Regions from separate parts of the Thalassotalea atypica genome, predicted to be linked through region 3. Evidence: predicted binding sites of a transcription regulator. Region 3 holds the regulator's gene; each other region holds the start of a gene.

Region 1 (11,279 bases), 1.3 Mb from region 3:
AGATACTAGTCGCAGTGTTATTGAACAACTATTAAAGCAGCGTGACTATATTGATTTAGTGATCCCACGTGGCGGTGAAGGGCTTATTCGTTATGTGACGGAACACAGTCAAATACCAGTGATCCAGCACTTTAAAGGTGTTTGTCATTTATTCATTGATAAATTTGCGGATTTAGAAAAAGCTGTATCAATTTTAGTTAATGGTAAAACACAACGCCCTAGTGCCTGTAATGCCATTGAAACGTTATTGGTTCATCAAGATATCGCTGATAGGTTCTTGCCAATGGCAGAAAAAGCGTTAGCTAATAATGCAGTCATTGTTCACGCCTGTGAGCACAGTCAGGGGTATTTTTCAGGGGCAACATTAGCTACGCATGACGATTTTCACGCGGAATATTTAGCGCAAGAGATTGCCATTCGCGTGGTTGATAGTTTTGAACAAGCTATTGAGCATATCAACGAATACACGTCTGATCATACGGAAGTGATTGTTAGCCAAGACACCTCGAGAAGTCAGCAATTTGTTCGTCAAATTAACTCTTCTGTGGTGATGGTTAACGCATCATCGCGATTTTCAGATGGTGGCCAACTTGGGTTAGGTTCAGAAATTGGGATTTCCACCAGTAAATTGCATGCTTATGGTCCAATGGGATTAAGTTCATTGACCACTGAAAAATTCGTTGTTTTTGGTGATGGGCAAGTAAGAGATTAATTGCTTAGCATTCAAAAAGAACCTTCACTTATAAGTCATTTGAGCAAACGAGTTTTATGATTTGCTCTCATAGGTGAACATAAACATACGAGTTTACAAAGCATAGTGTCGACTGCAAGTTGTGGTGCAGGGACATTTCTTACATCAGATCAAATCAAAGCAAGTTTTCTAGTTGAACTACAATGGTGGTTACAGCGTAATTTGTTCTAGGGTGATATCATCCATGAGCATATAAACTGTACCGGCTGTTTTGCGTTCGATCGGTACAGTCCTCATAGTTTGAAAATTGATGAATAGGAATGAGAACGAATGAACCAGTTTAATTTCAAGACGCCATTGCTGGGTTTACAAATGCTCTTTGTTGCTTTTGGTGCCTTGGTTCTTGTGCCATTACTGACCGGATTGGATACCAACGTTGCACTATTTACTGCCGGTGTGGGAACCCTTGTTTTTCAATTGGTAACTAAACGACAAGTGCCAATTTTCTTAGCTTCTTCCTTTGCCTTTATTGCGCCGATTAGCTTTGGTGTCGCCAATTGGGGTATTGCCGCGACAATGTCTGGGCTAATTGCTGCCGGTTTATTGTATGTGCTGTTGAGTTTTGTTGTCGCTTGGCGTGGTAATCAAGCGATCAGTAGAATACTTCCTCCTGTAGTAGTTGCACCGGTCATTATGGTGATTGGGTTAAATCTAGCGCCTGTTGGCGTTAACATGGCGTTAGGAAAAACAGGTGATGGGGCGATGCAGTTGGTCGATATAACCCATGCACTGATCATTTCATTGTCTGCATTATGTACAACTATCGCGATTTCACTTTTAGCCAAAGGCATGTTAAAGCTCGTGCCTATTTTAGGGGGATTGTTGGTTGGTTATATGGTGGCCTTAACACTGGGATATGTGGATTTTGCACCTGTGATTGCAGCTTCTTGGTTCGCCATACCTCACTTTGTCGCACCGCAATTTCATTGGGAAGCCATTTTGTTTATCTTGCCCGTAGCTATTGCCCCGGCTGTGGAACATGTTGGTGATATTATGGCGATATCGAATGTTACCGGGAAAGATTTTCTTAATAAGCCAGGTTTGAAGCGCACATTATTAGGGGATGGATTAGCGACAACTTCTGCGGCTTTATTTGGTGGCCCACCGAATACAACCTATTCAGAAGTAACGGGGGCAGTAGCATTAACGAAGGCGTTTAATCCTGTGATCATGACATGGACTGCGGTGTTTGCGATCGCGTTATCTTTTGTTGGTAAAAGTGGCGCTATTCTTAGCACGGTGCCGGTACCTGTCATGGGCGGCATTATGGTGTTGTTGTTCGGCACTATTGCGGTTATTGGTATGAAAACGCTGGTTAATGCGCAAGTTGATCTAGGCAATAGCAAAAATATGACCATTGTTGCCGTTACTTTAGTCTTTGGCTTGGGTGGAATGCATTTTGATTTTGGCGTGTTTCAACTAAAAGGTATTGCACTAGCTGCTATATCTGCTATTGCTTTAAATCTATTACTACCGAGCCCTAAACACTCTGTCGAAGAATCAGCTCAGTAAAAAGAGGAATAGTCATATATAAAAAAAGCCGCTTTAGCGGCTTTTTTTGGGTTCAACCAATGAGCATTTAGCGCATTATGCGACGTTGCTTTTGTGGTAATGCCTTAAGCCATGTTCTTTTTGTCGATCTGAACTAAACGAAGAGACTCGCTTTAAGTAACCAATAACGCGTGTACCGTGGTCTACGTCTTCACTTCCGCACTTGTTACAGCTTGAGAGAGTACGTTTATCAATAGCTTCACATGCATTACAAATGGTGATTTTTACATTAATACAGAAGTAGTTACAGCCTGTCGTTGCTGCGACATTGAATAACTTTAAATATGCTTCTGCGCTCAGTGGCTCATCCAAGTTTAAGTGTAATGCAGAGCCGCCGTCTAAATATTGCGTGATTTCTTGTCCATGCAAAATGAACTTATCCATTGAGTTGATGTTGTCATCTTCTACGACATAAAAGTAAGAATTGTAGCAGTCGCGTTTTACTTCATAACCGTCTTTTCTGTCCCATTTAGCGTTTTTTACCCCTAAGTTTTCTGCGGGAACAAACTCGGTATTGAACATGTAACCATACTCTGCTTTTGCAACCTTGTTGGCGTCGTAAATCACTTTCAAATTTTCGCTGACAAAAGCTTTGTATGCATCGTTATTCCCAACCGTTAAGCCTTTATATTCAGCCGCTTCGGCCATACCGTTAATGCCAATAGTTAAAAACTGCTTATCAAGAGAAATAAAACCGGCGTCATAAACACTTAATGCGCCATTGGCCAAGTATTCTTCCATTAACTTGCGATAGGCGACTTGGTATTTTTGAATTTTTTCGATTTCAGCTTGTAAGTCACGACCGTCCTGAATCAATCGATTCATGTTGATGGTGATAACATTGATTGATCCAGTGGCTACACCACCAGCACCTAATGTGTATGAGAACGTATTATCTGATATTTCATTACGCAATCGACAACACGAAGCAAGTGAATCAGCACTTTCTGACATATAAATGAAGAATGAGCTACCTTCTGCTTTTTCTTGTGCGAGGTTTTTAGCAAACGCTAGATCTTTACATTGGCCATTTTCCGTCAGCATTGCTGCGGTAACTACGGGGAATGTCAGCACCGCTTTTTCTCGTTCTTGATTGAACCAAGTTAAGAAAAAGCTTTGCAGTGAAGAAACCGTCGACCAATTTGCTTTAGAAAAATCAGGGAAGACAAAGTTTTCGAACATGGAATCAAAATAGAACTGATCAAATAATGAGATGTTCCAAAATACACTTTGATAGCCTCTTGCGGCCGCTGGCTGATTGATCGCGTAAACTACATGCTGCAGGTGGTTTTCGATCAATTTAGTATGCGTAATTAAGTAATCATCACCATAATCTTTACGAGCAAAATAATCAAAGTAAGTTAGAAATTCTACCGATGCGACCGCTCCTGCAAATTGTGCAGAAATAGCAAAAATCAAGTTCACAAATGAACCACAAAATGACTCTATATGTTTAGGCGCTTTTGACTCTCCACCAAGCTTAGTTAAACCGTCCAATAGGAATGGATACATGCTGATAGAAGTGCAATAAGGCTTAATGCTGGTTTCGTCATGAACATAAATTTCGTGATCTTGAATTTGACGTTCATATTCTTGTGCCAACTCTTCAGAAAATACTTCACTGATTTTATTTTTGACTAAGCCACGGTTTACTTGAATGAAACAGTCCTTAAGCAACTCAGCTTCTAACGTTGCAATGTTTTTTTGGGTAACATTGGCATTGGCGTCCATCTTTGAGCCATCGGCGGCATTACTGGCTGAAAAGTATTGTTCTATGAACTGAAGTTTATTATTGATTTGTTGTTCACTAAGCTGCAGCATGTTGTACTCCCTGAGAGTTAAATAAATGATTGAGCGTCTCGCCCGTTTTTACATTCATAAAAACCTGATTTGTTGTGTCGCTGTCTAAACCACCTAATGCAGCATCCCACTTTCCGGTTTTAAGAAAATCTAAATGGTGGCTAATGGATAAGTCTATATACTTTCTGCCAGTATAAAGGCAAGTTTTAAGACCTCTAGATTGAGCTATGCAGAGTAAACTAATGAGTTGACTCGGCTGCCATTCGCCACCAAAAAAAACAACACAAGAGATCAAGTTTTGATATTTGTTTAACCAGTATTCGAAAGTCTCTTCATTTAAGAAAGTGCCGTTTTCTTTTTTCCACAGCTCTGTGCTATGGCAGCCATTACAGCCAATGTCACAGCCAGTAATGCTAAAGCACAAGCTGATTTCACCGGGCACTTCTTGAAATACGATTGAGGGCAATAGTGTGTTGAAAATCATATATGGCACTATATGTTGTGTTTGTTTTAATTTTTAACACAATATATAGATCAAGCAGGCGTGTTGAATTGATTTAGATCAAGCTAGGTTTTTGTTGGTGGGGATTTGCACAGGTCGATAATTAAGCTAGTTTTATTAGATGTAGAGCTGGCGCAGTGATCCTCTAAATCCCTGCGCCAAAATTATTTTTTACTATCTACATCTTAGTGAAGCTAATTGCTGCGTGAGTGAATAAGATGGTCGTTGGACCTTCAAAGCCGGAATCTGTCATGATGCTGAAGTATGCAATACCACGTTCATCAGTTTCAATATTTAATTGACGTTCAAGATCTACCGTATTAAATGGCTTTATCGCATAAACATTTGAATCTGGATTGCAGTCTAACAGTGACTCTTCACCAATATCCCCTAACACAAGACCTTGATTTCCTTCGCTAAAATTATTACCGATATCAAGGTTGATACGATAATGATCATCGCCTTCGATTAACATTTGTGCGGGCTTTTCAAGAGATAAGGCTGTTTTTACTGCAACTGAATGTGGTGCACCGCCAATACCAAAACATTGATTGTTAACATTAGTGGCGATTGAAAGTACAACGTCAGCAACATAAGACGCATTGGCTGCTAAACCTTTAATCGGCTTATTTAACAGCATACCCGTGTCGTCACTGCGGTTGTATGAATGAAGCAAATAACCAGCAATTGTATTTCCACTTGCATCTGCTACTTCAGTTAATGGCGCAGCAGTTAACTCCCATTCAAATTCGCGGCCAATCGGATAATCAAAAAATACCGCTTCTACTGCAGGTTGCGCTACGGAAAAGTCGACGACTTCTTCAAACTGTAACGCGTCCTTTTCTGACTCGACGAAATCAGCATTGAACTCAGTCACATAAATGCTTGTCGGTCCTTCAAAGCCAGAATCTGTTGCGAAGGTGAGCCACAACTTACCTTGTTCGTCTGAAGTGACTTCAAATGTACGATCGGCATTTGAAAATTGTTTAAGGGCATAATCAGGGCTATCAGGAGAGCAATCAACAAGTGTGCTTTCGCCAATATGGCCTAAGGACTGCCCATCTAAACCTTCTTGTACCTGATTGCCAATATCAATATTCATGCGGTAGTGATCAATCTCGTCTACATATAAATCAGGTTGTTGTTTTGATAAGCCGGTTTTTACTGTAACTGCGTGAGGAGCACCACCAATACCAAAGCATTGATCATTAACGTTCGTCGCGATTTCAAGAGAGAAACTAACATCATAGTGAGTATTAGGTTTTAGGTTGTCAATTTGTCGCGTGAGATACATTTTAGTGTCGTCACTACGGTTGTACGAATGTAAGTAATAACCTGTTTTTGCTTCGCCAGATACTAAAGTAAATGACTGATTTTCTAATGCGGTGAGCTCCCACTCGACTTCACCACCTACAGGATAATCAGCAAAACCTGATTGCCATTCTCCGTTTGTGTTTCCTAAATCGTAAGAAACTGAATTTGTATAGTCCTTATCGCTGTCATTACAAGCGGACAACGTGACAGCAATCATTATAGCTGAAACACTTTTTAACCATCTAGTTTTCATGTATTAAACCAAAATAAACTCATTTACAGGAGCTTGCATTATGCATTAAAAAAACAAGTGATCTTGTAACAGTAATGTAAGTCTTAGTCTGGTTTTAAAGGATATAAGGCGGAGTGCAGACTACTTGATTGCAATATGAACTTCTATTTGATCGCCGCTAGGGTAATATTCAAAATCGACCGTATGTAATCGTTGATGATCCGCATTTTCGTTGCTGAAGTAATGCCATACATCTGTCCAAGCATTAATCGCAATATCAGGCATTTTTCCTTGAGCGCAAAACACTAAATATTTCCCTGCTGGAATTATCTGCTTTTCCAAGTTCAGCTTAGGCGGCACTGTTTTTCCATCAAAGCCGGCTAACACTGTAAATTGGCCTAAGTGATTTGACTCATAATCAAAATAAGCGCCATAGACACGCTCACCGCCAACATAGTCAACGGGTACTTCTTGATCAAAATGTTGCCACAATCCCGGAATTCTTCCAGTGCTAGCATTCATTTCAGTAGCATTATCTGTTCTGGTAGAAAAACCATGGATGATGGTTTTGCTGACGATTCTGACTTCCATTGTTGTCCTTTTCTATTTTGACTCATTGCTTAGTGATTTTGGTTTCTTGATCGCTTTGAGTATATCTCGCCAGCTGATAATACCGATGGGGATGTTGTCGTTATCGACAACAGGAATACACGAGATTTTATTGTTCATGAACAAGGTTATTGCGTCATACACATCTTGGCTTTGCTCAATGCTGATTGGCTTTCGGCTCATCACTTGATGCACTTTTCTATTTAACGTTGCTACATCTCGATGTCTTTCTGCTGCTGTGCCAATATGAGGGCTTATCGCTTTTAAAAGATCCCGATCAGAAACCACACCGTAAAGTTTGCTATTTTCCACCACAACTAAGTGATGAAAACTCTTATTGGAAAATATTTCATTTACCAGTGCTAACTTGTCATCTAACTGAACAGTCATTATTGGTGAAGACATGATTGTCGTAACATTCATCAGAATACTCTCTCCATTTAATATTATCTAATGAGTACAACTTAAGAGTCTATCGCGGTGGCATCAAAATTAACATATAAAATCGTTCGTTTTAAATTATCCAATTATTTCGATAGAAAAGATTTCATTCAATGGGTTTAGCATGTAATGAAATTACTGTTATCGCGAAGCGAAGGAGGATGGCGTAGCACTGTTTGTGATATAGATTGGCTTGTTATCGATTGTTAACGAGTAGATAGCAAAAATCCAATAATCACGACAATTATTGGATTTCTCAAACTGAGTATTACTGACTAAAAAGAAACTATTCTTCAGACGTTGTTTCTTTTTGCTCTGCTTGTTCAGTTTGCTCAGTTTTTTTCTCTTCGTGGTTTTGGCCACCACATCCGCCACAACAGCTCATAATAATTCCTCTTATAAATTAATTAGGCCAATCTTATTAAAGATGTATTTCATATGCAACTTCAAACGTGTGCTAAAACGCCTATCTTTTGGCTAAGTCGTGCGTCGTTGATCTAGATTAAGTTTTAATCGGATGATGTTCTCAAACATTACACTCGCGGTTTAGTTAAAATAGGCAAGTAAAGGACGAAAAAGCTCCCGTAGCCAACGACCCAAAAGAACACAGCAGTATTAATCACTTCCATGTAGTCTTCTAACCAGTAACCACCGAAGACTCGAACGACGAACGAAAATATGATCGCGACCAATGCAAAAGTCATCGCTTTGCCAACGATTATTTGTCGGCCAGTATGCCCTAAAGAAACACGAGAGATCATCGATAAAATCATGCTACCCATTGCGCCAACGGTTAGTGTATGAATGGCTTGAGAATGGGTAAACATTGGAGAAATTTCTGATAAGCCGAAAATAATCAGGCCGATAGGAATACACCAATAACTAAAGTGTAGTGACCAAACTAAAGGTGTTCTCAATGTTACCCAAACCTTCCAACGAGCAACACGAATAATATGAAAGAACGCACAACTGAACAGTAATATGGCTTTGATAGCACCACTGATATCTATTACTCCTAAGGTGATGAAAATGACAAAAACGGTGCTGGTAATGGTTGTTGTATCTAACCATTCGATTGTCGCAACACGTGAGGTCTGCGTACCGTTTGCCGTGAACATAGGAAAAACACGCCCGCCCATAATGGTCATAACAAGTGTCACCATCAAAACCATGGCAGTGCTGGCATTAGACATTAGCATTGGATCATTGTTGATAGCCGCAACGTGCATTGCAATATTAGTCGAGGCCATAGCCAATAAAATAGGGATAAACATCAAGTTGCGCCATAGTTTCACTTTAACAATTGGATAGCCCAATGCGATAGCCACAGCAGGTAGAAAAGACACATCTATCACTGCAATAAACCATTGAGGAACTAATGCTGGCATAAAAAATAGCACACGGGCACTGAGCCAAAGCAAAACTAGCCACATCAACTTTTTGCCACTAATACTTGGCACACCAGTCCAATTTTGTACAGCGGTTAAAAGAAATCCTGTAATAATCGCGGTGGCAAAACTAAACAACATTTCATGTATATGCCACCAAAGTGAGCCTCCATATATTGCTGTGCTGATACTGCCATTTAACAGCAGACTCCACATGATTAAGGCGATGACACTAAATAATGCGCCCAATAGAAAGAAGGGCCTAAAGGCTAATTCCAATATGGCGGGTGGGACTGGGGTCGTTGAGCGAGGGTTAATGTTCATGTTGATAATCTCGAAAATTCCAAAGTGGGTATGTAAATGAAGTTGTGGTGCTGGGCTATAACACTTTTACAGCAAGCAACTCATTTAAGGCAGGCGCGTGTTTGTGCCCAATTAAATCGTCCAAATGATACTCATCTAACGTTTCATAAAAACTTTCTAACGCTTTGGCAAAAATACCTTTAAGTTGGCAACTTGGTGTTATTACACATTGATTTGTTGTACCGAAACATTCGACTAATTTGGTTTCATCTTCAAACGCACGAACAAGCTCACCAATGTTGATATCATTGGGCGGTCTATTAAGCTTAATACCGCCATTTTTTCCACGGATCGCGAGCACATAGCCTTTAAGGTTCAGTTGCTGAACTATCTTCATTAAGTGATTTTTTGAAATGTCATAGCTGGTAGCAATGTCATTAATCGTTGCAAGTTTCTCATTATTAACTGCAAGATAAATTAAGACGCGTAACGAATAGTCGGTGTACCTGGTAATATGCATACGATGTTTTGTCATGAACGCTCTAAAGATGTATTTATTTTACATCTTTGTTGTGGCAAAGGGAATGATTTAGTTTGATACTGGTTTCATGTCGGCCGGGTCTAAACTTCAATGCCTTTTATTGGCATTGAAGTTTAGAGGTTATATTGTTACCACCAAGTGACGTATAGCGCTGCAATAATAATCGTCAAGGCAATTGCTGCGGTGTTGAATGTAGTTGATGTAGTGAACTCAATCTCTGCTAAGTTTACGCTTTGTTCTGGGTGTTTTTGAGCAGTGGGAATGAATAATGAAACCGCAACCGCAACAACTAAGCATATTAAAAACACTAGCCCAACACGATCAATAAATGGCAAGCTCGGCCATAATACTTTTAATAACAAAGAAAATACCGCTGAGCCTAACGCGGCCCCTAAAGCGCCATTGGCGTTCATTCTAGGCCAAAATAAACCCAGTAAAAACAGAACAACTATACCCGGTGTAAAGAAGCCGGTGAATTCTTGAATGTATTGAAATGCTTGTTCAAACTGACCCAGCAGCGGTTTAGCTATCAATAATGCCAAGCACAAAGCCAATAAACTCGCCATACGACCAATGTTAACGTAATGGGTTTGCGATTTATTAGGTTTGATACGTTGGTAAATATCTAAGGTAAATATGGTTGATATACTATTCGACATCGATGAAACGGACGAAATGATAGCAGCGACTAGTGCTGCAAAAATGAGTCCTTTTAAACCGACTGGCATCAGTGCCATCATCTGAGGATAGGCTTGATCGGGTGCTGTTAAGTTCGGAATCAGAACCACAGCAGCGATACCGGGTAAGACGACTATAATAGGCATAAGTAATTTCAAGAATGCAGCGAAAACAATACCTTTATGCGCCTCATTGATGTTTTTCGCGGCCAATGCCCGCTGAATAATGTATTGGTTAAAGCCCCAATACGACAAGTTCATCACCCACATACCACCGACTAATACAGAAATTCCCGGTAGGCTCATGTAGTGAGGATTATCTTTAGATAAAATCATGTCGAATTTTTCAGGAGCCAAATTCACTAAACTTTCAAAACCGGCAATAACACCCTGCCCTTGGCCTATTTTATCGAGCGCCAAATAAGACAAAATAATACCACCTAGTACTAATAGAACCACTTGGATAATATCGGTAAAAGCTACAGCTTTTAAACCACCATAGAGTGAATAGGCAACAGAAAACAGTGCTAAGAACAACATACCAAAAACAATATCTACACCCGTCATCGCGGCAATAGCTAAGCCACCTAGCCATAAAATACTGGATAAATTAACGAAGACATAAACCCCCAGCCAGAAAATCGCCATGACTGTTTTAACCCGAGCATCAAAACGTTGCTCTAAAAACTGGGGCATTGAGTAAATTTTTTGCTTTAAAAATATGGGTAAGAAGTACTTTCCTACAATCAATAATGTTATTGCCGCCATCCATTCGTAACTAGCTATGGCCAAACCAATGGCATAGCCTGAGCCAGACATGCCGATTATTTGCTCTGCTGAAATATTAGCAGCAATTAAAGAAGCGCCAATCGCCCACCACGGAAGTGACTTGCTGGCGAGGAAATAATCACCGGTATTTCGTTCATGATTTTTCTCATTACGTGAAATCCAAAGTGCGGCAATTAGCAGCCCGATCACGTAAAAGACAAATATGGTTAAATCTATACTACTTAACGTCATTGAAAATTACCTTTTTATTATTGTTCTTACTTAGATTTAGATGCTCGCCGGAAGGAAACCCCAATGCATCAGCAATGGGGATTTGCACAATACGAGCTAAGGGAGTTTATAACGGTGTGTGACAAGCACCAAGCGGCTGAATACGTATTC
Region 2 (11,279 bases), 1.3 Mb from region 3:
CAATACCAAGCCACAGGAAAAATAGGAGATTTACCTGTTGAAGCTTCCGGGGAAGTAGGGATGTTGGCCCGCAGTTTTGCATCGGTTGTTGAAGAAATAGCACTAAAAAGTAAAGAACAAAAAAGAGCTTATGCGGAAGCTACTCAAGCTTCTGCAAAAATGCAATCAGTATTGAATTCCATGGTTGATGCAGTGATAAATATTGATGAACAGGGCGCTATTATTGCTTTTAACCACTCAGCAGAAAAAATGTTTGGCTATTCTGAGCAAGAAATCTTGGGGCAGAATATTAAATTGTTGATGCCTGAAACTATGGCAAAAAATCATGATCATTACTTAGTGGAATACCTTAGGACAGGTAAGAAAAACTTATTGCGCGATGGCAGAGAGTTACCTGCAGTGAGAAAAGACGGAGAAACTTTTCCGATGTTCTTAAGTCTGTCAGAAATTGATACGGCTCAAGGAAAACTATTTACCGGTGTGATTAGAGATATAACCATAACTAAGTTGCTAGAAAGCGAAAAAAAGCAAATGTTGGAACAGGCAAAAGATATGGCATGGCGACTCGATTTTGCTTTATCAGGGCCACAAATAGGTGTATGGGACTACCAAGTAAATAAACAATTACTTATTTGGGATAAGCGCATGTATCGATTATATGGGAAAGATATAGCATGTTCTGAGAAGCCTGAAACGATTTACAAGGCTGCGCTTCATCCTGAAGATGCTGAACGAATTGAGTCCGCCATAACTAAAATAGTTAATACAGGTATGGACTATAAGCAGACTTTTAGGATTGTTTTATCAAACAATGAGCTCAAATACCTAGAAGGGCATGCAAAGGCACTTTACGATAAGGATGGCAATATCGTACGTATATTGGGGACAAACCGAGACGTAACTGAGCAACATCAACTACACGAGCTTAAGCAACAAGCACTAGAATTGGCAGAAGATTCATTGGAACTTAAATCTGAATTTTTAGCCAGTATGTCTCATGAAATTAGAACGCCAATGAATGGTGTGTTAGGTATGTTAGGCCTGCTTGGTAAAAGTCAACTGAATGACCGACAACAACACTATCTACAATTGGCTAGTTCTAGTGCAAATTCATTGCTCAATTTAATTAATGATATTTTAGACTTTTCTAAAATTGAAGCTGGAAAACTTGATTTGGAGTTGCTTGATTTTGATTTGCGCTGTCAACTAGGAGAAGTCGCAGAATCATTAGTATTAAAGGCTCAAGAAAAAGGAATTGAAATCATACTTAACGTTAATGATATAAATGAATCGATTATTAAAGGAGATCCAAACCGAATACGACAGATCGTATCTAACCTTGTATCTAATGCAATAAAATTTACTGAACAGGGAGAAATAGTAATAAAAGCCCAGTTACATGCGTACAGTGACAAAAGTTTATTATTGACCTGCACTGTCTCTGACTCCGGTATTGGAATTGCTGAAGACAAGCTGGATAAATTGTTTGACTCCTTTACACAGGTAGATGCCAGTACTACACGAAAATATGGTGGTACGGGTCTTGGCTTGGCTATTGTTAAACAGTTGTGCCAACTCATGGGAGGAGATATCAAGGTAACCAGTGAGCTGGGCAAAGGAAGTACGTTTGAATTTACTGCTCTTGTTGAGTCTAGTGAAAATGAAGTGTTAATGATGCCGTCGGCAAATATTAAGGGCAACGAAATACTCATCGTTGATGACAATGAAACAAACTTAGAAGTACTTGAAGGGCAACTGATGCAATGGGGAGCCCGTGTAACAAAAGCAAACAGTGGTGAAGAAACGCTTTCAATTATAAAACACTATCCTGAAAATCATTTCAAAGTTGCAATATTAGATATGCAAATGCCCATTATGAATGGTGCTGACTTAGGAAGAGCACTAAAAGCATCGAAGCACTGCAGTGACACAAAGCTCATCATGATGACCTCGATGGGAGCTGCAGGAGACGCTAAGTACTTTGCTAATTTAGGGTTTTCTGCTTACTTCCCAAAACCCGCAACAACATCAGATCTATTTGATGCATTGACTGTAGTATTAGACGACAATGTCGCGCTATCGTCAGCAACGCCACTGGTTACACATCACCATTTGCAAACATTGAAGAAACAAGACCCGTTATCAAAAGTGATGAAAAACGTGAATATTTTACTAGTTGAAGATAACAGGATTAATCAGGCTGTAGTTATAGGAATATTAGAGCAAATTGGTTGTCACGCTGATATCGCTAACAACGGCAGAGTTGCAATTGAGATGTTGCAGCAAGTGGCAAAAATTAATCCTTACAATATCATCTTGATGGATTGTCAAATGCCCATAATGGATGGTTACCAAGCGGCAACTACGATTCGAACTGAACACCTTACTAATGTTGATAAGGAAGTTCCTATAATTGCCATGACGGCAAATGCAATGAAAGGAGACAGAGAAAAATGTCTCAATGCAGGGATGAGTGACTACATTGCCAAACCAATTGATAGTGACTTACTCATTAAAAAAATAATCTACTGGTCAAATTCTTCTAAAGTTAAAGCATCTAGGCCTAAAGTACATAGCATTAGTTCTGCAGAGGAAAACGAACATCAAAATGAAAAAATCAGTGATGATGTTGTATGGAATGAAGCGGGCCTGCTGAAAAGAGTAAGAAACAATAAAGCGGTGGCAAAACAATTAGTCCAAATGTTTATTGAAGACTCACCCGACATGTTGAAATTACTGCTTAAATCGGTCAATACAAAGCAATATGATGATGCATCTGCTGTGGCTCATAAAATTAAAGGCTCAGTGCGTAATATTGGCGGTGAGAAACTCGGCGTATTGTCTGAAAGCATTGAGCAAGCATTGAAAAATCAAGAACATGAGGAAGTCAAAGTTTTACTGAGCCTATTTGAGTCAGCATATAATGAATTTTCACATGCCCTGAAAAATTCAGAAATTTTATTATGATCAATAATGCTTAATATCCAAGGAAGTGCCATAAGGTAAGCGACTGAATGAATAAAATATTAGCGGTAGATGATGCGCAAGACACATTGCTTTTGTTAGAGTTTGATCTTCAAGCAGAAGGCTATGATGTTATTACAGCAAAAGACGGAGAAACGGCGTTAGTACTATTAGAACAACACGACATAGATCTTGTTTTACTTGATTTGTACATGCCAGGGTTAAGTGGTTTAGACACACTGAAAAAGCTCAAATCTCAATCTAAACATTTGAATACACCTGTTATAATGCTGTCGGCTTCTGATGATGAAAATCAAATAGTCTCTGCGTTAGAATTAGGCGCTAATGACTACATAACTAAACCTTATATTCCGAAGGTATTATTGGCTCGCCTCAAAACGTCATTAAGACTTTTAGAAAAAACCTTAAAACTTGAAAGTCTGGCGAAAACTGATTTTTTGACCAATGTGAACAACAAAAGAAATTTCGAAAATTTGGCAATTGCTTCTATCAAGCAAATGTGCAGAACAAACAACAATGTCACGATTGCTATGCTTGATATTGATTATTTTAAATCGGTGAATGACAATTACGGACATGATGTGGGTAATGAAGTTTTAAAACTATTTGCCTCAACGATGAAAAAGGAATTTCGTCAGTACGATATTATTGGTCGAGTGGGCGGCGAAGAATTCGCAGTCTGTATGCCTAACACCAATCTCAAAGAAGGTTTTAATGCCTGCGAGCGATTTAGAAAAGTGATTGAATCTTTGGAAGTAGCTATTTCACATGAAAAAATATCATTCACCGTTAGCATAGGTTTGGCGTCAGTATGCCATAACGAGGGTCATTATGATTTTAATAGCCTTATGAAAGTAGCAGATAAATTCTTATACCAAGCGAAAGAAACTTCAAGAAACTGCACTCGTAGTTATGATGAAATTCACAATCAAGAACATGACGTGGTGCAAACGTTTCTGGCAAATAATATTGATCAAGATACTCTCAATGGTGAAAGCGCTATTGATGGTATCGATTTTGAGATTGGTGTGAATAATGTGCTTGGGGATGAAGCGCTATTTAAAGATATTCTGCAAATGTTCTTTGACGATCACAGCAATGATAGCGATAAAATTCAACAGGCAATTGCTGAACATGATCAAGCAAGCATGAAACACTTGGTGCACACGCTGAAAGGTGTCGCTTGCTCTGTTGGGGCAATGCAGTTATTTGATAATGCAAAAAAATTAGATGCTGCTGTTAATGAAGAACAGGTAGGGAAGTACCAATCATTATTTGATGATGTTTCGTTTGAGTTAAACCGTGTCATTAACGGTATTATAGGCTATTTAAAGATCACTCAATAGTGATCTCTATATCAGTTATAGGAATACAGCAACAAGGTAGAATTTCGTCCTTACCTACAAACGCTAAAGGCTCTCCTTGTGGGTAGAGGATTTCTCCTTTATCTAGAGTGATTCGACAAGCGCCACAAAAACCATCTCGGCAATGGTAATGTACTTCAACGTCTTCTTGTTCTAAACATTCAAGCAATGTATTGTGAACAGCAGAAAACTCTACTTCCTGATCATTGACTGAAATTGTAAGAGGGCGTGGTTTATCGGTATTAGACATAGCCATAATTGAACGCTACTAGCTTTGAAATAATACCGATATATTGGTATGTAATTTAGAGATCGAAATCATCGAAATCGTCTACAGCGACTGAAGAATCAACTTGGCCAACCAAGTAACTAGAGATCTCAGTCTCCTGAGGAGCCACCTGTACATTGTCACTAACCAAATAGGCATTCATCCAAGGTAGTGGGTTACTTTTAACATTAAACGGAGCATCCAATCCAATAGCAGTCATACGTTGGTTACTAATGTATTCAATGTACTGGTTTAATATTTCTGCATTTAAGCCTATCATTGAACCGTCTTTGAATAGGTATTGTGCCCATTCTTTTTCCTGTTCAACAACGTCCATAAAAATTTGACGTCCGTCATCACGCATTTGTTCAGAAATTTCTTTCATTTCTGGATCGTCATTACCTGCGGCCCAATTGTTCAAAATATGTTGAGTACCGGTTAAGTGTAGTGCTTCATCACGAGCAATTAGCTTAATGATTTTTGCATTACCTTCAAGCAATTCACGCTCTGCAAAAGCAAAAGAGCAGGCAAAACTAACGTAAAAACGAATTGCTTCAAGGGCGTTAACTGAACAGATCGCTAGGAATAGACGTTCTTTTAATTTACGCTCAGACACCTCAATAGTTTTATCTTCAACGTCATATTCACCTTCACCTTGTGATTGCAATAACTGCGTAGTAATAATGACATCATCAAAGTATTTAGCAATTGAGCTGGCACGTTTCAAAATAGCTGGGTTTACAACGATATCATCGAACACTTCACCAGGGTCGGTAAAGAGGTTTCTCAATATATGTGTGTATGATCGTGAATGAATTGTTTCACTAAATGCCCATGTTTCTACCCAAGTTTCAACTTCAGGTAACGATACCAGAGGCAGTAAAACAGCATTTACAGAGCGTGCTGCCATGCTGTCTAGCAACGTTTGATATTTTAGATTTGAAATGAAAATATGTTTTTCTGATTCAGTTAAACCTTGCCAATCTGCACGGTCTTTTGAAACATCTACTTCTTCAGGGCGCCAGAAAAAAGATAACTGCTTTTCAATTAATTTTTCAAACGCAATAAATCGTTGTTGGTCATAACGTGCAACATTAACGCTATTCCCCAAAAACATGGGCTCTAAAAGGGCGTTGTTAGGCGTTTGATTAAATGTAGTGTACGACATCGATTACTCCTGTTTATATTGTGATTGTGCTTCACAATATCGTCGTTTTTAAACACCTTTATTCTTCTTAATTTTGGTGTTTTGGGTATGAATAAACCGTAGTGAACTTTATTCACTACGGTTGATATGAGTTTTATTTTACTGACAAAGGCATGTCTAAATTTTACACGCGCCGCCTTCACAACCATCATCTACTTCTGTTTGGCTGTCAGCAGCGCCATCACGAGTATTATGGTAGTAAAGTGTCTTCACGCCGAGTTTGTAGGCCGTCAATAAGTCTTTAATGATCTGTTTAACAGGTACTTTTCCGCCTTCAAATCGTGAAGGGTCGTAATTGGTATTTGCTGAAATCGTTTGATCGATGAATTTTTGCATAATACCGACGAGTTCTAAATAACCGTCATTGCTCGGAATATTCCACAATAGCTCGTAATTACCTTTTAATTTTTGGTATTCAGGTACTACCTGCTTTAATACTCCATCTTTACTTGCTTTGATGCTGATCAATCCGCGAGGTGGCTCAATACCATTAGTGGCATTGGAAATTTGCGATGATGTTTCAGATGGCATTAAGGCAGAAACTGTCGAGTTACGAACGCCGTATTTTTTAATATCAGCTCTTAACGATTCCCAATCTAAATGCAACGGCTCACCAGTAACTTTATCGATCTCTTTTTTATAAGTATCAATCGGTAAAATGCCTTGGCTTAACTTTGTTTCGTTAAATAGCGGACAAGCCCCTTGCTCTTTAGCTAATTTATTCGAAGCTTTAAGTAAGTGATACTGGATTGCTTCAAAGGTTCTATGTGTTAAGTTATTTGCACTACCGTTTGAATAAAACACGCCATTTTTAGCGAGATAATAGGCATAGTTTATTACGCCTATACCTAAAGTTCGACGCCCCATAGTTGCATTAAATGCAGCCGGTACAGGGTAGTCTTGGTAGTCTAATAAGCTATCAAGTGCGCGTACTGCAAGATCAGCTAATCCTTCTAATTCATCAAGGCTTTCAATTGCCCCTAAGTTAAAAGCAGATAAAGTACATAACGCAATTTCACCGTTTTCATCGTTCACATCAACCATAGGCTTAGTCGGTAAGGCGATTTCTAAACAAAGGTTACTTTGTCTGATTGGCGCATGTTCAGGGTTAAATGGACTGTGCGTATTACAGTGATCAACATTTTGTAAATAGATACGACCTGTGCTTGCTCGCTCTTGAGCAAATAAGCTAAATAGTTCGATCGCTTTAATACGTTTTTTACGAATTGAATCGTCTTGTTCGTATTTCACATAAAGTTCGTCAAATTTATTCTGATCTTCAAAAAATGCGTCATACAAACCAGGGACATCACTAGGACTGAATAAGGTAATAGATTCACCTTTGATCAGACGTTGGTACATCAGTTTATTGAATTGTACACCGTAATCTAGATGTCTAACTCGGTTCTCTTCAACTCCGCGGTTGTTTTTAAGCACCAGTAAACTTTCAACTTCTAAATGCCATAACGGGTAAAATAATGTTGCGGCACCGCCTCGAACACCACCTTGAGAACAGCTTTTAACGGCTGTTTGAAAGTGTTTGTAAAAGGGAATACAGCCCGTGTGAAATGCTTCACCATTTCTGATCGTACTGCCTAGTGCACGTATGCGACCTGCATTAATACCTATACCTGCACGTTGAGAAACGTATTTAACAATAGCGCTTGAAGTTGCGTTAATTGAGTCTAAGCTGTCACCACATTCAATCAGAACACATGAGGAGAATTGACGTGTTGGTGTGCGTACTCCGGCCATGATCGGTGTCGGTAAAGAAATTTTAAATGATGAAATTGCATCATAAAACCTTTTGACATACTCCAAACGAGTATCTTGTGGATACTTCGCAAACAAACACGCAGCCACTAAAACATATAAAAACTGTGCACTCTCATAAATTTCACCTGTTACACGGTTTTGAACTAAATATTTGCCTTCCAGCTGTTTAACTGCAGCATAACTGAAATCTAAATCTCGGCGATGATCAATGAATGATTCTAACGTTTCAAATTCAGCAGGCGTATAGTCTTCTGTCAAGTGTTTGTCATATTTACCCGCCTCAACCATGTTAACAACATGATCATATAACTTAGGCGGTTCAAATTGACCGTACGCTTTTTTCCGTAAATGAAATATTGCCAAGCGTGCAGAAAGAAACTGGTAATCAGGTGTTTCTTCAGAGATTAAATCTGCGGCAGCCTTAATGATGGTTTCATGAATATCTTCGGTTTTTATACCATCGTAAAATTGGATATGAGACTTTAGCTCTACCTGTGAGACAGAAACGTTATCTAACCCGTCTGCCGCCCATGCTATAACTTTATGAATTTTTTCTAAGTCGATAGCTTCTTTTTCGCCATTACGCTTTGTTACGAAGAGATTACTGTTCATGAGGACCTTGAATTGTTTTTATTATAGTAATTGTTGTTTGAAGTAGAACCAGATTTTGTGCTGACAATATTCGTTGGTTATTGTCAAACTTTTTTAGTATGTGTTTGAACATATGATGCACAAGATATAGTGATTTTTAAAAATATAATCACAAGATAATGAGGTTTTGGTGTCATTGCAAGTCCTAAAAAACTGCTTGATTATTTAATAATCGAGCAGCTTTTTGACCAGTTAGTATTGACTAACCTAGTGCGGCTTTTCAAATTTGAATTTAGTAAAACGCAACGGTTATTTTTACTAAATTTACACCTTTAGAATTATTTTGTGTTGTTTCGCACAAGTTTAATTCAAAAAAAGTATAAAAATAATAAAATGATTAATAATCAATGAGTTGCATGCCTTGATTACTAATTGCTCATCAGTTGACGGAATAGGTTTATCAATTGCTTAGGATTTGAACAATGTAAATTGGCTGACCAGTTAGCACATGCATTTTGATCAACAATATAACCCCAAAGCGCTATTACAGAATACATATCGGCAGCATTTGCAGCTTGTATGTCTCTAGGCGCATCTCCTAAATATACACATTCATTTGGCTTGATATGTAAATGTTGGCATGCGTGTAATAAAGGTTCAGGGGCGGGTTTTCTACTTGGTAAACTATCACCGCCAATATTGACATAACTTTTTGACAACTCAGGGTAATAGGGCAATAACGTGTTTGTTAGTCCTATGGGCTTATTAGTGACGATACCCCAAGGAACGCCTTGTTGGTTTAAAAAGGCCAGCAACTCAGTAACACCCTCATACAATTTAGTATGCACCGCAATATTTGCTTCGTAATAAGATAGAAACTGTTGCCGTAATGAATCTTCATTAAATGCATCTATTTTGTTGCCAAAACCTAAATGCAATAAGCCTTTCGCTCCGTCAGAGGCTATTGGTCGGTATTGGCTTGGGTTTACGATTGGAAAATCATTAGATTCAAGTACATGATTAAGTGCTGCGCCTAAATCATCTGCTGTATCTAATAATGTGCCGTCTAAATCAAATAAAACGCCTTTAAATATTGTTGACATTATCTAACCTTTTGACAGCACAACAGGTAGTTAACATCCAGCCCTGGGCCTAATTTGTGGTTTTCAGTTAACGGGTTGTAGTGAATGCCTGTGGCGTCAATACACTTAAGGCTATTTGATTCTGCCCACTCAATTAGGGTTGAAGGCTTGATAAATTTATTATGATCGTGCGTGCCGTCAGGAACTAATTTTAATATTTTTTCTGCTGCCAAAATCGCTAGAAGGTAAGACTTTGTCGACTTATTTAACGTAGAAAAGAATACATAACCACCAGGTTTAACCATATCAGCGCAGGCTTTAATTACGGAGGCGGGATCTGGTACATGTTCAAGCATTTCCATGCATGTCACCACATCAAAGTGCTCAGCACAAGCACGCGCTTTTTCTTCAGCAGTGATTTTTTCATAGTTCACTGTTACACCAGACTCTAACGCATGTAACTTCGCCACATTTAATGGCTCTTCTCCCATGTCTATACCTGTCACCTTGGCACCCAGTTTAGCAATGCTTTCCGTGAGTATGCCACCGCCACAGCCTACATCAATCACCTCTGCATCAAATAAGTCCGGCTTATGTTGCAAAATGAACTGTCTACGCAGTGGGTTGATTTGATGTAACGGTTTAAAGTCACCTGTTAAGTCCCACCATTGACTGGCAACTTTTTCAAATTTTTCTATTTCTTCTAAATTTACATTGAGAGATTTTGACATTAGCGTAAGGTATTTATCAGTGAATGCACCGGATTCTAAACTAAAGTAGTTTGTAAACCTAGCATTGAAAATAACAATAATAACGCGTTGTTTGATCCTTCTCATATTTTGAGTTGCTCAATTAATGCAAACCAAGGAAGTGTCGTAATTAATGTCTTCTTCTAATTTTAAAAGAACAATAACTAAGCTGGGCATAGCAGTTTTGGCCATTAATGGCTTAATTGGTGCTGGAATTTTTGCTTTGCCAGCAGGAGCAGCAGAGCTGAGCGGTAACTTAAGTCCTTGGATGTTTATCGTATGTGCATTACTGATGTCGTTAGTGATTTTAAGTTTTGCTCAATTATCCGCTGGTTTTGATAAAACGGGAGGACCAGTACTTTATACTCAAAAAGCTTTTGGTAGCCATGTCTCTTTCCAAACGACGTGGCTTTTATATATTGGCCGCCTTACTGCATTAGCAGCCAACAGCAACGCGTTGGTTTTGTACCTTGGCTTTATCTACCCGCCATTTAATGAAGGCTTTTTAAAAATCATTTCCCTTGTTTGTGTACTGAGTATGTTAACTGCAATTAACTTGCTTGGCGTTAGAAAGACCATGTTGGTATTAAAGAGCATCACCATGTTGAAAATATTGCCTTTAATACTTTTTATTGCTGTTGGGTTTTTCCACTTAGAACCAGAAAAATTGATATTATTTGAACCAATGCCATTTTCACAAATGGAAGCAACGTTACTTCTGTTGGTTTATGCATTTATCGGTTTTGAAGGAGCGTTAGTACCTGCAGGAGAAAGTGAAAATCCAACTAAGAATATTGCCAAGGCATTAGTCCTGACATTGATTACTACTGCTGTTTTATATTTTTGTATTCAAGCAATAGCGGTGTCAGTGTTGCCTAATTTGGCCTCTACTGAGGCACCCATAGCTGCAGCCGCATCGACGATGACTGGTGATATAGGAGCTGTGATTATTACTGTTGCGGCAATCATTTCTATTGCGGGTAACTTATCTACAGTCATTTTCACCGCGCCTAGAATGACTTATGCGCTAGCGGAGCAGGGGAATTTTCCTTCATGGTTTGCCAAAGTCACATCGGAAGAGAAAATTCCACGTAATGCCATTTTATTTTTAGTCATCGTTGCTGGCTTTTTAGCTATTACCGGCAGCTTTATTTGGCTTGCCATCGTGAGTTCGTTGGCACGACTAATTGGTTATTTTATAGCTATTGCTGCACTGGTAAAACTACAGCCAGAGTTAAGATCAAAAGGGCAATGGCG
Region 3 (11,279 bases):
ACATGGATATTGCTCGAATGCGCGCATTAGAATTTGGTCGCCCATTATTACGCTCAACCAATACTGGTATTACCGCCATCGTTGATCATCAAGGACAATACATTGCTAGAATTCCACAATTTGAAGAAGCAGTGTTAAAGGCAGATGTGCCGTTAGTTTCGGGAAGAACACCGTTCAGCTATCTTGAGCGCTATCCGACTTTTATACTCTCGTTTATTTTGTTTATATCAATAATGCTAAGCCAGCGTAAAAACTCTCCTAACTTATCCTTGCCGAATAGTTAAAAAAGCATAATATAGTTGTCGCTGCCTTAAAACTGACAGGACAATAATGAAAAAAATAATCACTGCTATCATCAGCTTAACGCTGGTAAATTCAGCAATTGCGGACACTACTCTAATTCACAATGTTAAAGGCTATACCATTAAAAATGGTGAGCTGAGCCAATTTAACGCCATTCAGTTCACCGATGACTCTATAGATCGTGTTTTCTCCAAAAACACCGCCCTACCCAATTCAAAAGATATTAGGCAAATCGATGGTAAAGGCGCAACCATGTTACCAGGATTAATTGACGCCCACGGTCACGTATTAAATTATGGCTTATCGCTCCAACGTGTTGATCTTGTTGGAAGCACATCAGAAAAAGACGCAATCAGCCGTGTGGTTGATTATCAAAAAGAAAACCCAGAACAAAAGTGGATTCAGGGGCGTGGCTGGAACCAAGTACAGTGGCCATCAAATCAATTTCCAACGGCAAAGTCACTAGATAAGTACTTTCCCGATACACCCGTATTTTTGAGTCGTGTTGATGGTCATGCAGGCTGGGCAAATTCAAAAGCCATGGAAATTGCAGGCATCACCAAGCAAACATTATCGCCTAATGGTGGAGAAATTATTAAAGACGCTTCTGGAGCGCCTAATGGTGTATTTGTCGATAATGCCATGGATTTAATATTTTCTAAGATCCCTGCGCTATCGAGAAATGAACAAAAAAATGTACTTATTAAAGCAATGAATAAGCTCGCCAGCGTCGGCTTGACAAGCGTTCATGACGCAGGGGTTACCAGCGAGAATATTGAGATATTCAATGAGATAGCAAATGAGCAAGCAATGCCGATTCGAATTAATGCCATGCTTTATTTGCCAAGTGACAACTGGCAACAACGACTCAAACAAGGGCAAATAAAAAGTGCAGATGGAACCTTTGCTTTTAACAGTGTAAAAATTCAAGCGGACGGCGCCCTAGGCAGTCGTGGCGCGGCCATGCATGCAGATTATTCAGACAAAACCAATCATAAAGGTCTATTACTGCATACCAATGAAAAATTGAGTTATTATATTGAACAATCCATGAAAGCAGGCTTTCAAGTTAACACCCATGCTATTGGCGATCATGCTAACAGCTTGACGTTAGATCAATACGAACAGCATATAGCATCAACCAACAGCAAAGCGTTAAGGCACCGCATTGAGCATGCACAAGTATTACGTGTCGAAGACATTCCGCGCTTTAAATCACTAAACGTAATAGCCTCAATTCAAGCTACCCATGCAACCAGTGATAAGAACATGGCCGAAGACCGCATCGGTAAAAAACGCTTAAAAGGTGCTTACGCATGGCGCAGTTTACTTAATGCCGGCGCAAAAATCGCGAATGGCTCTGATTTTCCTGTTGAGCCGACCAATCCATTTTATGGTTTACATGCTTCGATCACACGTCAAGATCGCCATAACCAGCCTTTGGGAGGCTGGATATCATCGGAGAAACTCAGCCACGAAGAAACATTAAAGAGTTTTACTATTGATGCAGCTTACGCGGGCCATCAAGAAGATATTGTCGGTACATTAGAGCCAGCGAAAAAAGCAGATTTTATTTTAGTAGACGCAGACATGTTCACTCAAGAACCAAGCACAATTTGGCAAAACAAAGTGCTCGCGACATGGGTAAACGGTAAACAAGTGTTTAGCCGATATTAGGCAAAACATTTTCCATAAAAAAACGCGCATTAAGCGCGTTTTTTTGCTTTTTACTGTTTACTGTTTACTGTTTACTGTTTTGTAATACAGTCTATTTTTGCTGTGGATGTAAAGAGATTTTGTTCCGCCCTGTCTCTTTTGAGTTATAAAGCGCAGCGTCAGCACACTCTATCCACGCTTCATACGTGTTTATTGATGGATCTATTTCAGCAATTCCCATACTCACAGTATAATTAATATCAATGTCATTATATTGTACAACCGCTGCTTCTACTTCCTTGCGCAAGCGCTCAGCAAAAATATAAGCATTTTTTAAACTGGTATCTGCCAATAAGATGGCAAACTCTTCACCACCGTAACGTCCTGAAGTGTCAGTTTCTCTAACATGCTCTCGAATTAATGACGATATATGCCTGATCACTTCATCGCCAACCATATGACCATAATTATCATTTACTTTCTTAAAGTGATCGATGTCTAACATTACCAAGCAGCTAGCATGCTGACTACGCGTCCAGCGTTTAAATTCAGCCTTTAAGCAAGACTCCCAGTGAGTACGGTTAAATAGCTTAGTTAAACCGTCCGTTTGGCTTAAAATTGCAAGTTCCTCATTGGCTTTTTCAAGATCTTGTTTATGTACCGCATTGTCTGTCACATCATAAATAATCAAACATAAATGCGTCACCTCACCCGTTGCGGATAGCAAAGGGATAAAAGTTGAGTTTTGATACATGTAATCAGCAGTGCCGGTTATTGGGCGATAGTTTTGAAACTTAAACACATAGGGGCGTTGTTCCCAAATAGTAAATGCTTTGTTTTTCAATAAAAAAACCGACTCCGCTTTACGTGTAAACCAATCTTGTGGAATTTCATCAAACAAGGAAAACAAGTTTTGATCTTTAACTTCACGTGGCAATAAGCCACTGTGATTTTCCATAAAACCGTTCCAAATCTGAATGTTATAATCGCGATCTAGCACTACCAAGCCAACATCAATGTTGTGGAGCATTTCCATCAGCCAATGTAATTCATTTAATTGTGTTGCTTGTAACGACATAACTAATCCAGTAAGTAAGAAATTTTATTGTTAAGCGTGCGCATTGAGTCTTCCGTGAATAACATCAATAAATCACACTTAATCGGATAATTTTCAATGTTGTAGCTAATTTCTATGGCAAGGGTCTGTTTCCATTTTGACGCGTTAGTCGCAATTAGCTCCGTCACCGTTCTATGCTGTCCTAACACGACCGGATGTCCTTGACTAAAAGACATATCCAATTGTTCAGATACACCATTGAGACATGCTCCGATGAGGGTATTAGCTAAGTCCATCAACAGTTCAAGCTCAGTAGATTCATCTAATTCACCGTCAAAGCCCATCAATTGGGCAACATCTTTAAAGCTCGAATCGTTTAAGATCAGTAATGCCTCACCGCTCACACCCGCGCCGATAAAGCCTTGGCAAATCCCCGAGGTACTGTCATTGCTAGCAACTGATGACAACGCCATGCTTAATTCACTGACCTCAATCAGATTGACATTGGGAATAGGGAGAAGCACAAACACATCAAGCAAACGCGCAAGTAAGTCACCTGCTCGTCCCATTGCGACATTAGCAATTTCTTGATAACAATCCCTTAAATCATTTGATAATACTATCTCTTGGCGTTCAACAGGCGCGACCATATCAATTTTGGTCGGTGATTGCGTAAACGCAGGTAACTTAACCTTATCTTCTCGTCCGGCTGTTTTAGTTGATTTTACACCTGACTCAATAACACTCACTTGATCATCGTCAGTACCTGAACCTTCCGGTTGAATAACATCTGAAGCTGAAAAAATACCGTAACTGGTTAATATTTCAGTTAGTTTTTCTTTGCTGACAGGCTTTTTAATAAAATCAAGTGCACCCATACCGGTGACTCGTTTATGAGCCGTTGGCTGTATGTCACCAGAAATCACCACAGTCAATGTATTGAGATCTTGATCTATAATTTCCTGTAGTACTTCGTAGCCATCCATTTTAGGCATGTTCAAATCAAGTAAGAGTACATCACCTTTACCCGCTTTAATTGCTTCAATTCCTTCGACCCCGTCAGCAGCAAAACTTATTTCAACATCCCAGTTGTCAGGTAACGACCGTGCCACCTGCTTTCGCGCCATATTTGAGTCATCACAAATCAGTAATTTTGTTGACATCGTTTCGACTCTACCTCGTATTATTAACGTGCAAGAAATGTAGAAATTATAACAAGTTAGATTATAGCGTTAGCTGAAGTAAAAATCCCGTTCAAAGCACGATTTAATGGCAATTTAAGGAGGACAAAGGTAAGCTTATCGCCATAGAAACCCTAATAGGCAACGATTTATGAAAATTTTAACATTACTATACTCATGTACATTTAGTGCTCTTATGATTAGTACTAGTTTCGCTAACACGGTGAATCACGAACCGTTAACAGAAACGAGTGATCTAGTTAAAGCAGGTAGCAAATATGTCACTTTACTTGGCACCCAAGTCGCTGAAGGTGATACAGCACCTGATTTTAAAGTGGTCAACGACAGCTTTGCACCGGTAACATTGCAAGATTTCAAAGATAAGACCGTGTTGATTTCTGTTGTACCAAGTTTAGATACTGGCGTGTGTTCATTGCAAACTAAGCGATTTAACGAGGAAGTTGCCAACTTACCGGATAACATCGCAATGTTAACCATTAGCAACGATTTACCTTTTGCACAAAAGCGCTTTTGCAAAACGGAGAGTGTCGATAAAGTCAAAGTACTTTCAGATGCCGTGTGGCGTGATTTTGGCAGCAAATACGGGTTATTGATTAAAGACATGGGGTTGCTTACTCGAGCTATCTTTATTATTGATGAGCAAGGAAAAGTGGCTTACAAAGAGCTTGTTGAAAATATTTCTCAGCATCCGAAATATGACGATGCAATTGCAACCTTAAAAGCCTTAAGCTCTACTGAGGTACTACCAGCCTTACCTGAAGAGAACATTGAACAACCAGAGGCAGTGAACGAGACCAACGACAGTCAATAATTTTACGTTGTTATGAAGTAGCAGAAATAAAAAAGACTAAGTAATACTTAGCCTTTTTTATTGTTTAACTATCACTTATGAATTAAGAAAACTAATCCGCAATATACTCAACAATTTCAAGTCCGAAACCAGACAACGAATGATACTTAGTTTGAGCACTAAGTAAGCGCATCTTACAAACACCTAAATTGGCAAGAATTTGTGAGCCAACACCAACATTTCTTGAACCAACATGGCGCTCTACTTCTTTAATCGTTTCGCCAGCATCTAGCTTGGCATACTTTTCAACCTGAGTAATCAATGATTCAGGTGACTCATGCTTACCTAGTAACACTAAGACGCCGCCCTCTTGAGCTATACGTTCAAGGGCTGTGCCTATTGGCCACTTATTCACGCTATCACGTTGGCTAAAGAGTAAGTCTCTAAACGTATTTTCTAAGTGAACACGCACTAATGTTGGTTTATCAGGGCTGATCTCCCCTTTTGTTAAAGCAAAGTGTGCTTGACCGTCGATGGTGTCTTTAAATACAGTCAAATCGAACTCACCAAATGCGGTTGGTAACTTACACGCTGAAATACGTTCAATGGTCGTTTCAGTTGCATTTCGGTATTCGATTAAGTCAGCAATGGTGCCCATTTTAATGTCATGCTTTTGAGCAATCTGCTCTAAATCAGGGCGGCGCGCCATAGTGCCGTCTTCATTTAAAATCTCTACAATAACCGCCGCAGGTTCACACCCTGCCATGCGAGCAACATCAACACCTGCTTCGGTATGGCCAGCACGGTTTAACACGCCACCGTCTTTAGCAATGAGCGGAAAAATATGTCCCGGTTGAACAATGGAGTGATGATCTGCATCTTTAGCACATGCCGCTAACACGGTTGTTGCACGATCAGCGGCTGAAATTCCCGTAGTCACGCCGTAAGCAGCTTCGATTGATACAGTAAAGTTCGTGGTAAATTGTGCATCATTTTTGTCGACCATTAACGGTAACTTTAATGTTTCACATTTTTCACGGCTCATTGGCATACAAATAAGACCGCGACCATGGGTCGCCATGAAGTTGATTGCCTCCGGCGTTACTTTTTCGGCGGCCATAATGAAGTCGCCTTCGTTTTCACGATCTTCATCATCCATTAAGATAACCATCTTTCCTAATCTAATGTCTTCGATGATTTCTTGTGGGGTATTTAATTGCATGACAACCTCTTATTTCGTAATAATGCCACTTTGCATCAGCAAAGCTTCAGTAACGCCTGATTTCTCTTGCGTTTTATTTGAATTTTTCGTTAATAAACGTTCGATATACCTAGCCATAACATCAACTTCCAAGTTCACTTTGGTGCCTACTTGGTACTGACTAATAATCGTTTCTTGCGCGGTATGCGGCACAATCGTAAGTCTAAATTTATCTGCGGATAACGCATTGACCGTTAAACTGATCCCGTCTACAGTAATTGATCCTTTTTCGGCAACATAGAGAGCAATGTCTTCGCTCATCGATAACCAATACTCGGTACTGTTACCATTATCGACAACGGATAAAACTTCTCCTACCGCATCTACATGGCCTGAAACAATATGACCACCGAAGCGCGTGGTTGGTAACATCGCTTTTTCTAAATTAACCGTTTGTCCGATGTGATAATGGGTAAAGCCTGTACGAGTCAACGTTTCTTTTGAAACATCGGCACTAAAACTAGTGTTGTCAAAACTAACCACCGTCAAGCACACGCCGTTTGTTGCAATCGAATCACCAAGGTTGACATCACTCATGTCGAGCTTACCAACAGCGACAGTAACGCGAGCACCTTCACCATTGATATTAATGGCCTTAATTTGACCTTTTGCTTCTATAATTCCTGTAAACATTTCTAACTCTTTGACAGCAATGCTGTGATTTTTAGATCTGGGCCAACCATACGCACGTCTCTAAATTTCAACGTTTTAGCGTCTGCTAAAATCGAAATTTGAGGCATAGCTAACATCGACTTACCTTCAGCTCCCATCAATTTGGGCGCTTGATAATGTATCAATTCATCTACCAACTCTTGTTCAATAAAAGCACCTGATAAATTGGCACCGGCTTCAATCAGTACATCATTAAACCCGCGTTTCGCCAATGCCAAAAGTACTTGCTTTAAATCGGCTTTGTCATTATCGGACTTTGACACCAAAAGATGTTCTACAAAATGGGGCCAGCTATGATTGTTTTCAATGTCTGTACCAATAATAATTATTGGAGATTTAATGTTGAATAATGCCAGCTTTGGCGAAAGACGGTTTTGACTGTCAATAACCACGCGCACAGGTTGCCTAAGGTGCTCTTTTTGATATTTAGCCTTTAACCAGCCAAGCTCTTCATGTCTAACGCTCATTTTGGCATTATCAACAATAACCGAGTCCGCGCCGGTAATAATTGCACAGCTTTGTGCACGAAGTCGTTGCACATCACTTCGTGCCTCTGGTGAGGTTATCCACTTGCTTTCACCACTGGCCATGGCGGTTTTACCATCTAAACTCGTGGCCAGTTTACAACGTACATAAGGTAATTGTTGAGTCATTAAGGAAATAAATCCAGCGTTTAAATCTCTTGCATCTGCTTCAAGCAAACCGTAGGCCGTTTCAATGCCTGCATTTTCAAGCATCGTCAGTCCGCTACCTGAAACTTGTGGATTAGGATCAACCATAGCACAAATGACGCGAGCAACTTTTTCCTCGATGAGCCCTTTAGCACAAGGTGGCGTGCGGCCAAAGTGGCTACAAGGCTCTAACGTAACGTAAGCAGTACAACCTTCAATAGCTAAACCATTAGCTTTGGCGTCAGCAATGGCATTGACCTCAGCATGAGCACTACCCGCTTTTTGATGATATCCTTGACCAATAACTTGATTTTCTTTCACTAACACGCAACCCACTCTTGGGTTAGGCGATGTGGTGTAAAAACCTTGTTTGGCAAGGCTAATGGCAAGCCGCATATATTGATGATCAGCAGTGGTAAATTTAGTCATTAGCTTCTCTTATTTGAAATGCTGCCATGTGCGTGTTCAATTACCACCACTTTTGCTTCAGGAAATAGCAGTTGAGCGCGCTGCCACGTTAGTTCGGTAAACTTGCCGACTACCCAAATATCAAAGACGTTATTATCGTGAGTGAATATACTAATGGTGTTCTTAGCCCGCTGAATTTTTGCTATTTTTACTTTTTCAAGTGATATAACGCGGCTTTTCATCAGCATACTAATTGCCGATGTCCTTAGCGTCACTTTGTCATCATTGTCTTCTAATATTTTATTTGGATCGTTGAAATAGCGACTTCTTGTGACAATCATATGTATTGACAAAAATAACAGCCAAATAATTAAAAAGTAGCTACTTTCACTCATGGCCGTTATTTGTCGTCACCAAGGCGAGCTATTTCTTCACCAAACTCACGGATGTCTTCAAAAGAACGATAAACCGAAGCAAATCGCACGTAGGCTACTTTATCGAGCTCTTTGAGCTGCTCCATAATAATGTTGCCCAACATCTCACTAGAAAGCTCTCGCTCGCCGGTAGCACGCAATTGTGATTTCACTTTGTTGACAGCCAATTCGATATTTTCAACACTGACCGGACGCTTTTCTAATGCGCGCTGTAAACCACTTCGCATTTTATCTTCGTTAAATGGCTCTCGTGAACCGTCTCTCTTGATAATGCGTGGCATGACTAGCTCTGCAGACTCAAACGTTGTGAATCGTTCGTGACAGTCGGTACATTCCCGCCTTCTTCTGATCTGATGGCCATCAGACACTAATCGAGAATCTATTACTTTTGTGTCGTTCGCCGAACAAAATGGACAAAACATGAACGCTCCTTAAGCAATGTGTCTTGAATTATTTATCGCACTATTTTAATCGAAAACAGATTGTTAAGCGAAAGTTATCCCATTTTTTTTAGCTGTCACTTTATGGCAAATATAAATCTATATTTTAACCAAACATGAACGAAGAGTGTCCGAGAACGGTAATCTATAAGATTAAATACAGCTGAATAAGATGCGGATATGAAGGTAAAGACTGCAATAGCACTTTTACCCTCTTAACTCCCAAATATTAATCAGGCGCATTGTCTAAATCAGTTTTTAAATGGTTTGCCGCGAGATAAAAATGGCATACAGACCAAAAACTCACCAACGGTAATATAAACAATATTGCATAACGTAATGACTCAGCCTGATATGTTGGTATTAAATAATCACTTAAAATACCTACCGACCATGGACCTAGCCCCAAGCCAACAATATTAATGATCAGAAATAAAATTGCCGATGACATAGCCCGCATTCTTAAGCCGACTAAGCCATGGGTCGTTGCTATAACACAACCTAAATAAACATTGGCCAGTATCGCTGGAACAATCATCGACATTAGCGCTGCATACATACCATCAGCTAAACAAAATAGTATTAAAAACGGTAGTGCGATAAAACCGACAAGTCCCGGTAACCAAACGTACCAGCGTTTATCTTTAGTCGCTAGTTTGTCAGCCAGTAAACCACCACCGAACACACCAATAGCCCCACCGACTCCTATTATTAGTGCTAGCCAAGTACCAAGTTCACCTGTCGACATACCATGTATGCGGATCATAAATGAAGCGGTCCAGCTTGATAAACTGTAGCTAACAAAGGCATTAAGCGCCGATGCCAAAGCGAAATGGCGGAAAGATACTCGGCTCCATAATAATTTGAGCACCGAGCGAAACGACGATTTTTCAATACTTGCTTGACGATTTTCAGCCATTCCTCGAATTGGCTCAGCAAGCGTCATTCTAACGATAATCGCTAATAAAATACCCGGAGTACCAACAACGATGAACGCAACCCGCCAACCAAAATATTCATTCAGCCAGCCACCGAGTAAAAATCCGAATAAAATACCGACGTTGACGCCGGTTGAATAGAAGCCTAACGCGCCTGCTCTTTTTTCTGGCGGGAAGATATCGGAAATAATCGAATGTGACGGTGGACTCCCCCCCGCCTCGCCTACCCCAACACCAATGCGAGCTAATAACAATTGAAGATAATTTTGAACAAAACCGCTGACCGCCGTCATCAGGCTCCATAAAAATAGCGACATTGAAATGATATTACGACGGTTACCGCGATCTGCCCATCGAGCAATAGGTATTCCCGCCGTGACATAAAAGACAGCAAATGAGAATCCTGTAAGCAAACCCAGCTGGCTATCGGATAATTGAAGATCTAATTTTATCGTTTCCTGTAGAATCGCCAATAACTGTCGATCAATAAAATTAAAGCTATAAACAATCGTTAGCAGTACTAAGGCATAGTACTTTTGTCGACTTTCGGTTTGTACTCTTTCCTCTATATTTGCGCTTTGAGTGGGAGCACTAGAACGGTTATCTACCGTACAATCGTCAATTGCCATCACGTCATTCTCATTGTCAGACATATACTGAGCCTTGTGGACATTCTTTTTTTTGTTTTTATACAAACAAGATAACACCTTAATGACTAGACAATGTCAAGATCCAGGTATTTTGGTAAATAGTCTTCTGCTAATTGTTTCAGCCTCGTTCACCCCATCGACTTTGCCCTGTTGCGTTTACCAATCAAAATAAATTTTGTCGCAAAATCAAAAAAGGCCGCTATGCGGCCTTTTAAATCATTTTAACAGATGAAGTCAGTAATTTTTTTTCATCTGATATTTATTTCTTATGCATAAACTGGGAAGTTAGCACAAATTTCTTTAACTTGTTCTTGAACTCTTTTGCTAACGTCTTCGTTTTCAATATCATCTAAAATATCGCAAATCCAACCCGTTAGTGTTTTAGTTTCTTCAACACCGAAACCACGACGAGTAATCGCTGGTGTACCTAAACGTAAACCAGAAGTAACAAATGGCGAGCGAGGATCGTTAGGAACCGAGTTTTTGTTTACCGTGATGTGTGCCTTACCAAGGGCAGCATCAGCATCTTTACCTGTGATGTCTTTATCAATCAAATCAAGTAATAATAAGTGGTTTTCAGTACCGTTTGACACCACTTTATAACCACGTTCTTGAAGTACTGCGACCATCGCTTTAGCGTTATCTAGTACTTTTTGTTGGTATGTCTTAAATTCTGGTTCTAATGCTTCTTTAAATGCAACCGCTTTTGCTGCAATCACGTGCATTAACGGACCACCTTGACCACCAGGGAAAACGGCTGAGTTTAATTTCTTATAAACAGCTTCGTCATCACAAGC

What was found. The regulator NrdR, encoded in region 3, represses ribonucleotide reductase genes. The targets are predictions, from matches to a motif close to AAACACNANATNTNGTGTTT.
Region 1: the regulator NrdR is predicted to act here: its motif matches at 4,590-4,609, upstream of nrdG (anaerobic ribonucleoside-triphosphate reductase activating protein).
Region 2: the regulator NrdR is predicted to act here: its motif matches at 8,328-8,347, upstream of nrdA (class 1a ribonucleoside-diphosphate reductase subunit alpha).

What each region holds. Positions count from the first base shown of each region.
Region 1 is NZ_AP027364.1:4,177,615-4,188,893, reverse strand. Features, by position in the region: gene QUE03_RS18775 (glutamate-5-semialdehyde dehydrogenase) at 1-712, shown strand, start outside; gene QUE03_RS18770 (uracil-xanthine permease family protein) at 1,022-2,263, shown strand; gene nrdD (anaerobic ribonucleoside-triphosphate reductase) at 2,339-4,123, opposite strand; gene nrdG (anaerobic ribonucleoside-triphosphate reductase activating protein) at 4,110-4,586, opposite strand; gene QUE03_RS18755 (hypothetical protein) at 4,783-6,171, opposite strand; gene QUE03_RS18750 (GyrI-like domain-containing protein) at 6,292-6,741, opposite strand; gene QUE03_RS18745 (CBS domain-containing protein) at 6,754-7,182, opposite strand; gene QUE03_RS18740 (NnrS family protein) at 7,734-8,912, opposite strand; gene QUE03_RS18735 (RrF2 family transcriptional regulator) at 8,968-9,426, opposite strand; gene QUE03_RS18730 (sodium:solute symporter family transporter) at 9,561-11,129, opposite strand.
Region 2 is NZ_AP027364.1:2,419,190-2,430,468, reverse strand. Features, by position in the region: gene QUE03_RS11180 (response regulator) at 1-2,967, shown strand, start outside; gene QUE03_RS11175 (diguanylate cyclase) at 3,015-4,331, shown strand; gene yfaE (class I ribonucleotide reductase maintenance protein YfaE) at 4,321-4,605, opposite strand; gene nrdB (class Ia ribonucleoside-diphosphate reductase subunit beta) at 4,655-5,785, opposite strand; gene nrdA (class 1a ribonucleoside-diphosphate reductase subunit alpha) at 5,942-8,212, opposite strand; gene QUE03_RS11155 (HAD family hydrolase) at 8,620-9,294, opposite strand; gene ubiG (bifunctional 2-polyprenyl-6-hydroxyphenol methylase/3-demethylubiquinol 3-O-methyltransferase UbiG) at 9,294-10,004, opposite strand; gene QUE03_RS11145 (APC family permease) at 10,156-11,279, shown strand, end outside.
Region 3 is NZ_AP027364.1:1,093,663-1,104,941, reverse strand. Features, by position in the region: gene lnt (apolipoprotein N-acyltransferase) at 1-284, shown strand, start outside; gene QUE03_RS05095 (amidohydrolase) at 331-1,980, shown strand; gene QUE03_RS05090 (sensor domain-containing diguanylate cyclase) at 2,072-3,037, opposite strand; gene QUE03_RS05085 (response regulator) at 3,040-4,179, opposite strand; gene tpx (thiol peroxidase) at 4,394-5,029, shown strand; gene ribBA (bifunctional 3,4-dihydroxy-2-butanone-4-phosphate synthase/GTP cyclohydrolase II) at 5,121-6,230, opposite strand; gene QUE03_RS05070 (riboflavin synthase) at 6,240-6,902, opposite strand; gene ribD (bifunctional diaminohydroxyphosphoribosylaminopyrimidine deaminase/5-amino-6-(5-phosphoribosylamino)uracil reductase RibD) at 6,905-8,041, opposite strand; gene QUE03_RS05060 (hypothetical protein) at 8,041-8,361, opposite strand; gene nrdR (transcriptional regulator NrdR) at 8,421-8,876, opposite strand; gene QUE03_RS05050 (spinster family MFS transporter) at 9,124-10,485, opposite strand; gene glyA (serine hydroxymethyltransferase) at 10,749-11,279, opposite strand, start outside.